DNA from 2 places in the uncultured Oceanicoccus sp. genome. Region 1 is predicted to be linked to the other one. Evidence: predicted binding sites of a transcription regulator. Region 1 holds the regulator's gene; the other holds the start of a gene.
The links. The regulator LexA, encoded in region 1, represses DNA repair genes until DNA is damaged. The targets are predictions, from matches to a motif close to ACTGTNTNTANANACAGT.
Positions count from the first base shown of each region.

Region 2: umuD (translesion error-prone DNA polymerase V autoproteolytic subunit) is a predicted target of LexA. The motif match lies at 6,552-6,569, and genes of this name have one in related genera.

Region 1 is NZ_CAXAHB010000090.1:60-5,301, forward strand. It holds gene AACP44_RS08175 (metal-dependent hydrolase) at 1-797, shown strand, start outside; gene AACP44_RS08180 (acyl-CoA dehydrogenase) at 868-2,667, shown strand; gene AACP44_RS08185 (hypothetical protein) at 2,677-2,916, opposite strand; gene lexA (transcriptional repressor LexA) at 3,066-3,674, opposite strand; gene AACP44_RS08195 (enoyl-CoA hydratase-related protein) at 3,913-4,743, opposite strand; partial or broken gene AACP44_RS08200 (hypothetical protein) at 4,923-5,242, shown strand, end outside.
Region 2 is NZ_CAXAHB010000019.1:1,070-9,454, reverse strand. It holds gene AACP44_RS03520 (biopolymer transporter ExbD) at 1-5, shown strand, start outside; gene lpxK (tetraacyldisaccharide 4'-kinase) at 12-1,043, shown strand; gene kdsB (3-deoxy-manno-octulosonate cytidylyltransferase) at 1,040-1,807, shown strand; gene AACP44_RS03505 (low molecular weight protein-tyrosine-phosphatase) at 1,810-2,289, shown strand; gene murB (UDP-N-acetylmuramate dehydrogenase) at 2,295-3,314, shown strand; gene AACP44_RS03495 (alpha-ketoglutarate-dependent dioxygenase AlkB) at 3,325-3,927, shown strand; gene uvrC (excinuclease ABC subunit UvrC) at 4,014-5,837, shown strand; gene pgsA (CDP-diacylglycerol--glycerol-3-phosphate 3-phosphatidyltransferase) at 5,880-6,458, shown strand; gene umuD (translesion error-prone DNA polymerase V autoproteolytic subunit) at 6,585-6,980, shown strand; gene AACP44_RS03475 (Y-family DNA polymerase) at 6,964-8,217, shown strand; gene AACP44_RS03470 (hypothetical protein) at 8,333-8,385, shown strand, end outside.

The sequences.
Region 1 (5,242 bases):
ATGTCAGTATTGTAAAACGCAACCCAAAACTGGATATTGCCGAGGCGTTAACCAGCGAGTGGATGGACAACCACGTATTTGCCACGGCCTGGCTAAATGCTATGTCTATTACCTTTCCGCTGGGCGAACAGTTTTTTATTAACTCGGTGCGACATTATCGCGATCGCATTACTGACCCCAAGTTACAGCGAGAAATGAAAGCATTTTACAGTCAGGAAGCGGTGCATTTACGTGAGCATCAACGCTATAACGAATTACTCTGTGCCCAGCGTGGTTATGATCTTGAAAAACTTATTGGCCCTATGCGGCGACGTATGCAGTGGGTGGAAAAAAATGTACCGGCGCGCCAACGTTTGGCGGGTACTGTGGCAGTAGAATATATGACAGCGGTCATGGCGGAAAAAGTATTGGGTGAGGCCGATATTTTTGCCGTTGCGCATCCAGCCATGGCCGAGCTATGGCGCTGGCATGCTGCCGAGGAAATGGAACACAAAGCGGTGGCTTTTGATGTTTATCGCGCCATCGGTGGCACTGAAAAAATGCGTCGTGCCGCTATGCGTCGCAGTACCTTTTTTCTGATTTGGGATATTTTGCATGGCGTGCGCCATATGCTGAAGTGTGATGGAAAGTTATGGAGTCCCAAAGTCTGGTTCTCTGGTCTTGCATTTTTGTTTGGTAAACGCGGCGTATTGCGTGGCACCTTAAAACTTTATCGCGATTTTTTCCGTAAGGATTTTCATCCCTGGCAGCATGATAACCAGCAGTTGTTGGAGCGCTGGTCATTGCAGCAGCAATAGTAGAAAGCGCCCGTTATCGTGCGGTATATTTTTAAATCAGCATTAAATTAATCACCGAGAGAGACGCATTATGTCAATGATTGTAAATCGCCGAGATCTGGACTTTATGTTTTATGAAGCGCTGGATTTAGATAATTTGCTGAAGTCTGAACGCTACTCTGACTATGATCGTGAATCGTTAGACGCGATGTTTGATCTATGTCAGAGCATCGCTGAGGAAGAGTTTTTGCCCTGCGCGGGCAAGCTGGATGCCAATGAACCACAGTTTATCGATGGTGCAGTGGAGACTATTCCTGAGGTTAAGCAAGCAATTAATGCCTTTAAAGAGGCGGGGTTAGCCACCTCTGGCTACGACGCCGATATCGGTGGTATGCAGTTACCCTGGATGGTCGATCAGGCCTTAAATGGTATGTTTGTCTGTGCCAATAACCCGATCAATATTTATCTGTTTCTAACCCAAGGTGTTGCCAATATGCTCAATGCTTGCGGTTCATCTGCACTGAAAGAGCAGTATTTAGGCCCGTTGGTGGCCGGCGATTGGTTTGGCACCATGTGTCTATCTGAGCCGCAGGCGGGCTCATCCCTTGCGGATATTCGCACCAAGGCGGAACCTCTGGGCGATGGTAGTTACAAGCTTACTGGCACCAAAATGTGGATATCTGGCGGGGAGCAGGATCTTAGCGATAATATTATTCATATGGTGCTAGCCAAGGTCCCCGGTGGTCCTGCGGGCGTTAGGGGAATCTCTCTGTTCCTGGTACCGAAAATGCGGGTTAATGCCGATGGTAGTCTTGGTGAACACAATAATATCGCACTGGCGGGGCTTAATCATAAGATGGGCTGTCGTGGGGCGACCAACACCTTATTAAACTTTGGTGAGGGTGGCGACTGTATCGGCTATCTCGTAGGTAATGAAAATGACGGTCTGGCCAATATGTTTCATATGATGAATGAAGCGCGGATTTCGGTCGGTCTGTCAGCAGTGATGACAGCATTGGGTGGCTACCTTTATTCGCTGGATTATGCGCGCAATCGCCCGCAGGGACGGCCATTGAATAATAAGAACCCAGATTTGCCGCAGGTGATGATCTCCGAACACGCCGATATCAAACGCATGCTGATGGCACAAAAAGCATTTGTCGAAGGTGCACAAATGCTAATGTATTACAGCTCACAAATTATCGATCAACAAAAAATCTCGCAGGATCAGCAACAGAATCAACGTATGAGTTTATTGCTGGATTTGCTTACACCGATCTGTAAATCTTGGCCATCGGAGTATTGCTTAGAAGCCAATAAGCTTGCCATACAGGTATTGGGTGGTTACGGCTATACCCGCGAATATCCAGTGGAGCGACTCTATCGCGATAACCGACTCAACCATATCCATGAGGGGACTTGGGGTATTCAGGGTCTGGATATCTTGGGGCGTAAGGTACAAATGCATAAGGGTGCTGCCGTGGCTATTTTGCGTGAGGAGATACTGGCGACAATTGATGCCGCAGCCACTTACCCTCAGTTGTCAGACTATTGTCAGCAACTAACAGCAACCTTTGATCAAATTGAACAGACCATCGCCGCAGTGGTAGATTGTGACGATAAAGCACTGGCGCTGGCCAATGCCACCATTTTTCTCGATGCCATGGGGCATGGGGTGATTGCGTGGATGTGGCTAAAACAGGCGATTGCCGCTTGTGCAGGTTTAGATAATGGCGATGCCGGTGATAAGAATTTTTATACCGGAAAGCTAGCCGCGACTAAATTCTTTTTTGCTTATGAACTACCCAAGGCTCGAACCAGCTTAGCGGTGGTGGCCGATTTGGATAGCACTTGCTATGACCTCACAGCGGAGCAATTTCTAGGTCAATGATAAAGATATTTACTTAGTAGGCTCAACGCCACTGATAGAGACTGGAGACCCAAATTGTTGCAGACCAATGTGTTTGGCGAAGTGATTGAGGATAGTTTCCATAGAATCCCCTGTCTGTTTATTTGTGCTTGATTGAGACAAGGCGGCTCCTGCAAGTTGTTTTGCAATTTCCGAAGCATTAGGTTCTCTCAGTGTTTTGGCCGCTAGTGAAGCAATATCTTTTGAAGTTTGTTTACTGTTTTTACCCATACGAATCCCTCCGAGTGTAAGTTAATTATCCATCAGTTTTGCAGCGGGGAAGATTAAGCCTAAATAAATGCTGCAGATATAGAATAACAATGATCAGGCCTAATTTCCTGTATGAATTTTTGACCTATTCATTGCTGTTGATTTTCTAGCTATTGTTTTCTGACCACGCCTACACTTAGCCCTTCAATGTCAAAGTCCTGATAACGCAGGTCAACTTCAATCGGTTGATAATCCTGATTTTCCGGTAGTAATTGTATTTGATGCTTGCTGCGAGTTTTTCTCAAGCGTTTTACTGTCACTTCATCATCAATTCGGGCCACCACGATCTCACCGTTTTGTACGTCTTTGGTTTTGTGGACCGCTAGCAAATCACCCTCAAAAATACCAATATCAATCATACTATCGCCTCGTACCCGCAAAAAATAATCAGCATGGGGGCTGAAAAATGAGGGTGGCATTTGGCAGTAATCTTCAATATGTTCCTGTGCGGTAATTGGGTTGCCGGCAGCCACCTGACCCACGATAGGGATGCCGCTCTCGTCATCATTTTCTGGAATACGAATACCGCGTGAAGCGCCGGCAATCATTTCGATAGCGCCTTTACGGGCAAGCGCTTTAAGGTGTTCTTCAGCTGCATTAGCGGATTTGAAACCCAACTCACGCGCGATATCTGCGCGGGTAGGGGGGAAGCCGGTGTCTTCAATATGACTTTTTATGACATTGAGCACTTCATTTTGTCGTTGTGTCAGTTTGGTCATAACGCTGCTCCTTTTTTTTCAATCGATTGATTGATGTTGTCTTGCTTGCATGTAGACAGTAGTACGGCCACATTGGTAGCTGGACGGCCTACCAGTATGGTTTTATATACAGTATCTGTGATTATATACAGTAAATCTTATTGTGCAAGCTTTTGTAATAATCAGTCCAGCAGCTTTAACCAGAAAGCAAGATAATCAAAATAGGGAGGTGGAGAGGTAGTGAATGGCTAGTGAATAGCTAGTCACTATCGTCAAGTTTAAGTGGTGGGAATTTTGCGGCACGTTTTTCTGTAATGGCGGCAAGACCCTCTTTTAAGTTTTCACCAGCAAAGCTCGCCAACATCAAATCCATCGCATTATTCTGCGCTACATCTAAACTATTCATCCAATCTTGATGTAGTTGTCGCTTAATAATCGCCATAGAGTAGGGTGAACAACTGTCAGCAAGGTCGGCAATATACCGTTTAGCTTCGTTGATTAATTCTGACTGTTCACAAATGCGATTGATCATGCCCATATCTTTGGCTTCTTCAGCATAGACGCGGCGACTAGATAGCAGCATATCCATAGCATGAGTGTTGCCAATCATACGTGGCAGTAACCAGCTACTACCCCATTCGGCAATTAAGCCTCGCTGGGCGAAAGCGGTCATAAAAAAAGATTCGGGTGTAGCAAAGCGTAAATCACAAAATAGTGCAATGGGGATACCCATGCCAATACAGGGGCCATGAATGGCAGCAATCACTGGTTTGCGAATAGAAGCGATATAGGAGTAGGTTTGACGATAGCTGGTGCCAATAGTCTTGTCGCCTGGCATGGCTGAGCCAGCATGATCATTGAGATCAGTTGAAGAGACGCCGTCGAGCAAACTTAGATCTGCCCCAGAACAAAAGGCGCGGCCAGCACCAGTAAAAATAATTCCTACAACATTGGTGTCTTGCTCTGCAGTAGCAAAGGCTCTGCGAATCTCATCGCCCATAGAGAGTGTCCATGCGTTTAGTTGTTCTGGGCGGTTTAAGGTGATGGTGGCACAAGGGCCATCGATTTCGAAGCGGATTTCTTTGTACATAACACCAACTGTTTTTTTCGATATTAATTGAGTTTAATTAGTAATAATTTAATTTACGTTATTACAAACAATTTTCAAAGTCTTATTTGATCTATGCAAGGCTGTATTATGATTTGGATTAAATGATACCATGTAAATGTTTAACGGATTAAATATCGAAATATAAAAAGGATTTAATTATGTTTAGACCTCACTTTGTCCTTGCTTGCCTTGTCCCTGTTACCTTTTATGCTGAAGCTGCCTTGTATGACCGTGGTAATGGCTTGATTTACGATAGTGTCTTGAATATTACCTGGTTGCAGGATGCTAATTATGCAAAAACTTCTCAGTACGATAATGAGGGTGACCTGAGCTGGCCCGAGGCCAAAGCTTGGGCCGGCGGTTTAGAATACGGTGGTTATGATGACTGGCGGCTGCCTTCAGCTAGGTTGGTCAATCCTGCTAATCCTTGTTATGACTATGATGGCAGTTGTGATAGTGGATTTAACAACACGATCAG
Region 2 (8,385 bases), on a different contig from region 1:
ATTAAACTGCTATGGCTCTTTCTACATTGGAACATCGCATTGTTCGCAGCTGGTACCAGAAATCACTGTGGCTATATCTATTGGCGCCATTGTCGCTAATTTATTTTTTGCTGACGTTTATTCGTCGATTGAGTTTTCGTGTAGGCATTTTGTCTGCTTTCAAGCCAGCGGTACCGACTATTGTAGTGGGCAATATTACGGTAGGTGGCACCGGCAAAACACCGGTAGTAATTGCTTTAGTTAAAGCCCTACGCAACAAAGGTTTTAAGCCTGGCGTAATCAGCCGCGGTTATGGCAGTCATGCCCCCAACTATCCCTATGCAGTAACAGCATCGAGTTCACCCCTGCATAGCGGTGATGAGCCGCTATTCATTGCGCAGAACACCGCCGCGCCCGTTGTGATTGGTGCCAATAGACAACAAGCGATCGCAATGCTGCTAACCGATAATGATTGCGATGTAGTGATTAGTGACGACGGACTACAGCACTATGCATTGAAAAGAGCGATTGAAATCGCAGTAGTCGATGCCAAGCGCGGTTTTGGTAATAACTGGTTACTGCCAACAGGACCACTAAGGGAGTGTGTCAGTCGTCTATCGCAGGTTGATTATATTATTGGCAATGGTGAGGGCGTATTGCAACTGCCCAGCGCAATACCGTTTTATCCCATGCAATTGCAAGCACAAGCGCTCCAATCGATTGATACTAACGCTGTGGTCGCGATAGATAAATGGCCTTATGGCAAACGGGTTCACGCAGTGGCCGGCATTGGTCATCCTGAACGTTTTTTTACTAGCTTGCGCCAGCTAGGTTTTGATCCGGTTGAACATGCCTTTGCCGATCACTACAACTTTAGCCATGATGATTTTCAATTTTCTGAACCTTTGCCGATTATTATGACAGCCAAGGATGCGGTCAAATTAGGCAATATGCAGCCTCCTGAAAATAGCTGGGTATTACCCGTAGAGGCTGCGATAGAACAGTCATTTTTTGATAGTATAGTGAAACAAATTCAATCACTGCCATCGAGACAGCCGTCATGAGTTTTAGCATAGTTATACCTGCTCGCTATGGGTCAAGTCGGCTGCCGGGAAAACCGCTGGCCGATATTGCTGGCAAACCCATGGTGCAACATGTTTATCAACAGGCCACGCAAAGCGCTGCCGAGCGCGTTATTATTGCTACCGACGATCAGCGTATTGAATCCGTTGCACAAGGTTTTGGTGCCGAAGTGGTGATGACTTCAAAAGATCATGAGTCGGGCACTGATCGGCTGCAGCAAGTGGTTAGCCAACTTAAACTTGATAATCAGCATATCGTGGTTAATGTGCAAGGTGATGAGCCATTAATCCCTGCCAGTGTTATCAATCAGGTCGCCATGCAGTTACAGCATAACCCACAGGCTGGTATTGCAACGCTGGTAGAAAACATTACTGATAGTGATGAAGTCTTTAACCCCAATGTTGTTAAAGTCACTATGGATACTAACGGCAGGGCCTTGTATTTTTCCCGTGCGCCAATCCCTTGGAGTCGCGATACTTTTACCAGTAACGATGGCCAGCTACCGCTAGGAGTCAATTACTATCGCCATATCGGCATCTATGCCTACCGCGTTGCATTGTTACATCAATTTGTTCAATGGCCAGCCAGCTCACTAGAGCGCACTGAAAAACTGGAGCAACTTCGGGCCTTAGAGAACGGCGTCACTATCATGGCCAGCGAAGCTTGTGAGACTATTCCCGCAGGTGTTGATACCGAGCAGGACCTAGAGGCGGTTCGTGCTCTGTTGACTCAAGATAAAGCCTAACAGTGGACGTTAGTGTTCTTTTTGTTTGTCTTGGCAATATCTGTCGCTCACCGACCGCACACGGGGTATTTGCACAGCTAGTGGCTGATCATCAGCTAAACCATCGTATTGACACTGACTCCTGCGGTACGGCAGCATGGCATAGCGGCAAACCACCGGATAGTCGATCAGTCGCCGCGGCGGCAAAACGTGGTTATGATTTAACACCACTGCGCGCCAGACAAGTTAGCCGTAGTGACTTTGACCAATTTGATTATATACTGGCTATGGATCAAGCCAACCTGACCGATTTGCAAGCCTTGTGTCCATCTAACTATTCGGGTGAGTTGGGTTTGTTTTTAAGCTATGGCGACAGCGAACTATTAGCGGTTCCCGATCCTTATTATGGCGATGATAATGGTTTTGAAGCAGTGCTGGATTTAGTGGAGCAGGCCAGTCAGGGCTTGTTAGCGCATATCCAGCAGCATGCAAAACTCCGGTAATGTCAATGACCTTACAAATACGGCAAAACGCTTCCTTACAGGCTTTGAATACGCTAGGCATCAATGCCAGTGCCAGATTTTTGGCCTTGATCGATCAGCCTTCTGATGTCACCAGTGCCCTTGAGTTAGCCAAATATAACCATTGGCCTGTTGTTTTTATTGGCGGCGGTAGCAATCTGGTATTGACCCAGGATATTGACGGCTTGGCTATGTATTGCCGATTAAGAGGCATCAGTACCAAGCAGCAGGGCGATGATGTTTTAGTTACCGCACAGGCCGGAGAGAACTGGCACGATCTGGTGCAATATTGTTTGCGGCATCATTATTATGGTCTGGAAAACCTCTCGTTAATTCCCGGCACAGTCGGTGCCGCACCGATTCAAAATATTGGCGCCTATGGCGTTGAGTTAGAACAAATTTTCGAGTCGCTTTATGGCTGGGATCTTGATCGACAGGAGTGGCGTCATTTATCGGCCGAAGAATGCCAGTTCTCCTATCGTAATAGTGTATTTAAACAGCAGTTAAAACATCGCTTTTTTATTACCTCAGTGACCTTGCGCCTGTCGCTAATCGACAACCCTAATATCAGCTATGGCGCTTTGCAGCAGTATTTTCAAGCGGCAGAAATTGCCTCTCCCACAGCACAACAAGTGTCCAGCGCGGTAATGGCTATCCGCCAAAGCAAATTACCTGACCCTGCCGTATTGGCCAATGTCGGCAGTTTTTTTAAAAACCCGATAATCAGTCAACAGCAACAACAGCAACTGTTAACCAGCTACCCCGATATGGTGTGTTATCCGCAGCCAGATGGCCAAATAAAAGTTGCTGCCGGTTGGTTATTGGAAAACGCTGGCTGGAAAGGGAAAAAAATGGGGCCGGTAGGCATGCATGAGCAACAGGCACTGGTATTGATTAATGATCAGCAGGGTGATGGTCAGGCAGTGCTTGCATTGGCAGAAGCCGTTCAGCAATCTATTGCAGAACGCTTTGCTATTCATCTAGAAATAGAACCGCAAATTTATTGAGGTCAGCGCTGTGCAAGCCGGTTTATTTTCTTCTATACCCCAAGTGCTTGATTTGCCGCAGGCTGATATTAGTTATTACCAAAACTTTATCGCCGATCACTCGGTGATTTATCACCAGCTACTTAATGATTTGCAATGGCGGCAGGATACCCTTCGAATGTATGGCAAGTCGGTATTGATTCCCAGAATGAACGCTTGGTATGGTGATAAAGGTGCCGCCTATACCTATTCAGGTTTAAACATGTCACCAATTCCATGGACAGATAGTTTACTCGCTCTGAAGCAACAGGTAGAACAACAGCTTAATACCCGTTTTAATAGTGTTTTGGCCAATTATTATCGCGATGGTGCTGACAGTGTCGCTTGGCATAGTGATGATGAAGCGGAGCTAGGGCATCAGCCGATTATTGCTTCGTTAAGTTTTGGTGCTACTAGACGTTTTTCTCTACGCCAACGGCAGCAACAGACAACACCGGTACATATTGATTTAGAGGGCGGTTCGTTATTGGTTATGGCCGGATCAACACAGCAATACTGGCATCACCAAATACCTAAAACCGCCAAGCCTGTAGCGGGGCGTATTAACTTAACTTTTCGTAGAGTAACCTCTTGACCGATAAAGCGACTAACACCTCAGCTGATAACAAGCTATCTGAGAACCCATCATCTAACAACCAGTCATCTGAGAACAGGGCTCCGGTGTTTGATCATGCGTCGTTTTTAAAAACACTCACCACTAAGCCCGGCATTTACCAGATGTATGATGCCGATGGTGAGATTCTCTATACCGGTAAAGCCAAAAACCTGAAAAACCGCTTATCCAGTTACTTTCGCCAGCAAGGTTTAGCGGTTAAAACCGCAGCGCTAGTGTCAAAAATAGCCGCTATTGAAGTCACCATTACCCATACAGAAACGGAAGCCCTGCTGCTGGAACATAATCTGATTAAGCAGCAACGCCCCCCCTATAATATTTTATTGCGCGATGATAAATCGTTTCCCTATATTTATTTATCATCGCAACATGAGTTTCCCCGTATTGCTGTACACCGCGGTGCAAAAAAACGCCAAGGCCGTTATTTTGGTCCTTATCCAAATACCTACGCAGTCAAAGAAAGCCTCAATCTTTTACAGAAAGTTTTTAAAGTGCGCCAGTGTGAAGATAGCTTTTATAATCATCGTTCGCGTCCTTGCCTGCAATACCAAATCAATCGCTGCAGCGCACCCTGTGTTAATAAAGTTGCCGCGGATGACTATGCAGAGTCTGTTCGCCATACCGTGATGTTTTTAGAAGGAAAAAACAAACACCTCATTACCGCGTTGGCCAATAAAATGGAAGCTGCTTCCACCGCGTTGGAATTTGAACAGGCCATGGAGTATCGCGACAACATTCAATATTTGCAGCAGGTGCAAGCCAGTCAATATATTGAAGGGGAGTCTGGTGATATTGATATTGCGGCCTGTGATTATCGGGCGGGGGTTGTTTGTATCCAGCTACTCTTTGTGCGCGGTGGACGAGTGCTGGGTAGCAAAAGTTATTTTCCTAAAGTGCATTTGGATGAGCAACAACCACAAATCCTTGAAGCTTTTTTATCGCAATATTATCTAGCCAATGGCGCCGGTGCGGATAATATGCCCCGAGAAATTATAGTCAGCCATGAGTTTGATGGTGCCGATGCCTTAGCTAAAGCTTTGTCTACTGCTTCTGGACGCAAAATCTCCATCAGCAATCGAGTGCGCAGTAATCGCGCCAAATGGCTAAAACTGGCGAGTGAAACAGCACAGCAAAATTTAACCGGTCATCTTGCCAACAAACAAACCCTTTACCAACGTTTTGAAGCCTTGCAGCAAGCCCTTAAGTTACCGCAGATGCCACAGCGACTTGAGTGTTTTGATATTAGCCATAGCAGTGGAGAAGCGACAGTGGCTTCCTGTGTGGTGTTTGATACTAACGGCCCATTAAAATCCGACTACCGTCGTTTTAATATCGAAGCGATCACCGCCGGCGATGACTATGGCGCGATGCGCCAAGCACTGGGTCGACGCTATACCCGGATTAAATCCGGAGAAGCTACAATGCCGGATATTCTCTTTATTGATGGTGGCAAAGGGCAGGTGACGCAAGCCTTATCGATACTTCAAGAACTACAAATTACCGATCTACTAGTTGTCGGTGTGGCCAAAGGCACCACCCGCAAAGCGGGTTTTGAAGTACTTTATCGCGCCGATACCCATGAAGAATTTATTATGCCCGCCGATTCCTCGGCTTTGCATTTAGTGCAGCATATTCGCGATGAGTCACACCGTTTTGCTATTACCGGCCATAAACAGCGCCGCGATAAAAAGCGTCGCGAGTCACCCTTACAAGGAATTCCCGGTGTTGGTCCCAAACGGCGAAGGGAATTACTGCGTCACTTTGGCGGCTGGCAAGAAGTGAAGGCGGCCAGCGTAGAAGATTTAGCCAATATATCCGGAATCAGCGAAAAGTTGGCCAGAGATATAGTGGCAGCCCTGCATAATAGGTAGAATGGCAAACATCTTGTGTTGATACTGATTACTTAAAAATAAATGAATATACCTAACGCGCTTACCCTGTTTAGAATTGCTCTTATACCGGTTTTTGTCCTTGTCTTTTATCTTCCCTATCACTGGAGCTTTATCGCTTCGGCGGTGATCTTTGCGCTGGCCGGTATTACTGACTGGCTGGATGGCTATTTGGCTCGCAAACTCAACCAGTCCACACCTTTTGGCGCCTTCTTAGACCCTGTAGCCGATAAACTGATGGTGGCGATCGCGCTGGTATTATTGGTAGAGCGATTTGGCAGCTGGTGGTTTACCATTCCTGCGATGGTGATTATTGGCCGTGAAATCGTTATCTCGGCTTTGCGCGAGTGGATGGCTGAACTGGGTAAACGTACCAGCGTAGCGGTCTCTTATATCGGCAAAGTAAAAACCACCTTCCAGATTTTAGCGATTATCGTGCTGTTAGCGGTAGCCCCGCAGCATAGCGGTTTGTTGCTAGATAGTGATTTGCTACTCAATGGTGGCCTGATATTGCTATATATATCCGCGCTACTGACACTATGGTCGATGCTAGTTTATATCCGCGCCGCCTGGCCAACCTTTGATATCAACAGTGATAAATAGCTCTATTATCGAGATAAGCTATTAGCTCAAGCAATCGCTAACCAGCAAAAAACCTAGATTAAAGAACAACTTATCATCAAGATATGTTGACATACTGTACATACATACAGTATAAATACCGATCTTATGAAAGTGCTTCTTATTCCCAAATACAGTCATTCCGTCTCTGCAGGCTTTCCCAGCCCTGCAGATGATTTTATCGATGAAGAGATTGACCTGCTTAACAAACTGATAGAGCAGCCCAGCTCAACTTTTTTGGCCCGAGTGGTGGGCATGTCGCAAATCAATGTCGGCCTGTTTCCCGGTGATCTATTAATTGTTGAACGCCATATAGAACCCAAAAATGGCAGCCTAGTGATTGCAGCCCTTGATGGTGAACTGACTTGCAAAACCATCGATACCGAACGGCAATTATTACTCCCCGCCAATGATGCGATGCAACCGATTGCGATAGGCAATAGTGAGCTAGTGATTGAAGGGGTAGTACGACGCTGGATACGCTGCCATGTTCCTCTTAGCTGATTGCCAAACCTGCTTTGCTTGCTGTGAACAGATTTACCGCCCGGATTTACGCGGTAAACCGGTTGTGGTGCTAAGCAATAACGATGGCTGTGTGGTGGCTCGCAATCGTGAAGCCAAAGCGCTGGGCATTCCTGATCTAGAGCCCTTCCATAAAATTCGGCATGTATTAGAGCAGCAGGGCGTCACCATCTTTTCCTCTAACTATGAACTGTATGGTGATATCAGCCATCGCGTAATGACCACCTTGAGCCGCTTTTCCCCGGAGATAGAAGTTTATTCGATTGATGAAATGTTTTTAGATGTTGCCGGGCTCAATCAAGACCTTAAAGCCTACGGCGAAATCATTAAACAGACCGTATGGCGCGAAGTCAGAATGCCGGTAGAAATCGGTATAGCACCCAGCAAAACCCTGACCAAAATAGCCGCTCATGCCGCCAAAAAAATTCCCAAACTCAATGGTGTCTGTGTTCTCGACCAAGCTTATAAATGGCAGTGGCTACAGCAGCGCTTGCCGGTAAAAAAAGTATGGGGCATAGGTTCGCGCTTTGCTCAGCGGCTAAATGCATTGGGCATTAATAGCGCCTATGATTTAGCAAATGCTGACCCCAAACAACTACGCAAGCAGTTTAATATCAATATTGAGCGCACCATCAATGAGCTTAATGGCATTGCCTGTTATTCACTGGATCAGCAGCCGGCCGCTAAACAACAGATTTTCTGCACCCGTTCCTTTGGTGACAAAATCACTGCATTGCAACCGCTAGAACATGCCGTTAGTGGTTATGCGGCCAGAGCGGCTGAAAAACTCAGAGCACAAAACCACAGCGTAAAAACGCTACAGGTTTTTATCAATACCTCGCCTTATGAGCCGGATTATTACAGCCGTAGCCGCACCCTAAAACTGCCGTTTGCTACCGACGATAGCCGTTTTATTATCCATTATGCGCGCAGGGCCGTTAGGGATATTTTTCAACCGCAGCGGCGTTATCTAAAAGCCGGGGTAGGGCTGATTGAACTACAGGATAAAACCTTTCAGCAGAATGACTTATTTCACCCCGGACAGCCCTTAAAATCCGAACACCTGATGGCAGCACTGGATAGCATCAACCGGCGCTATGGCCGAGGTTCAGTTTATATCGGTGCCGAAGGTTCAAAACAGCGCTGGAAAATGCGCCAACAGTACTTATCCCCAGCCTATACCACTCGCTGGTCCGATATTCCGCAAATTAAGTGCTGAGATTAAATTAACTATTGCAAATGATAATGATTATCATTTATAGTTTATTCAACTCAATTATAGTTGAACTCAATGTACTTAAGCTCAAGAGAGAGAAAGGGAGAGGGAGAGGGTAGTGACGATTAAATTTCTATGCGACAAACATCGAGCAATGCTGAACGACCATCC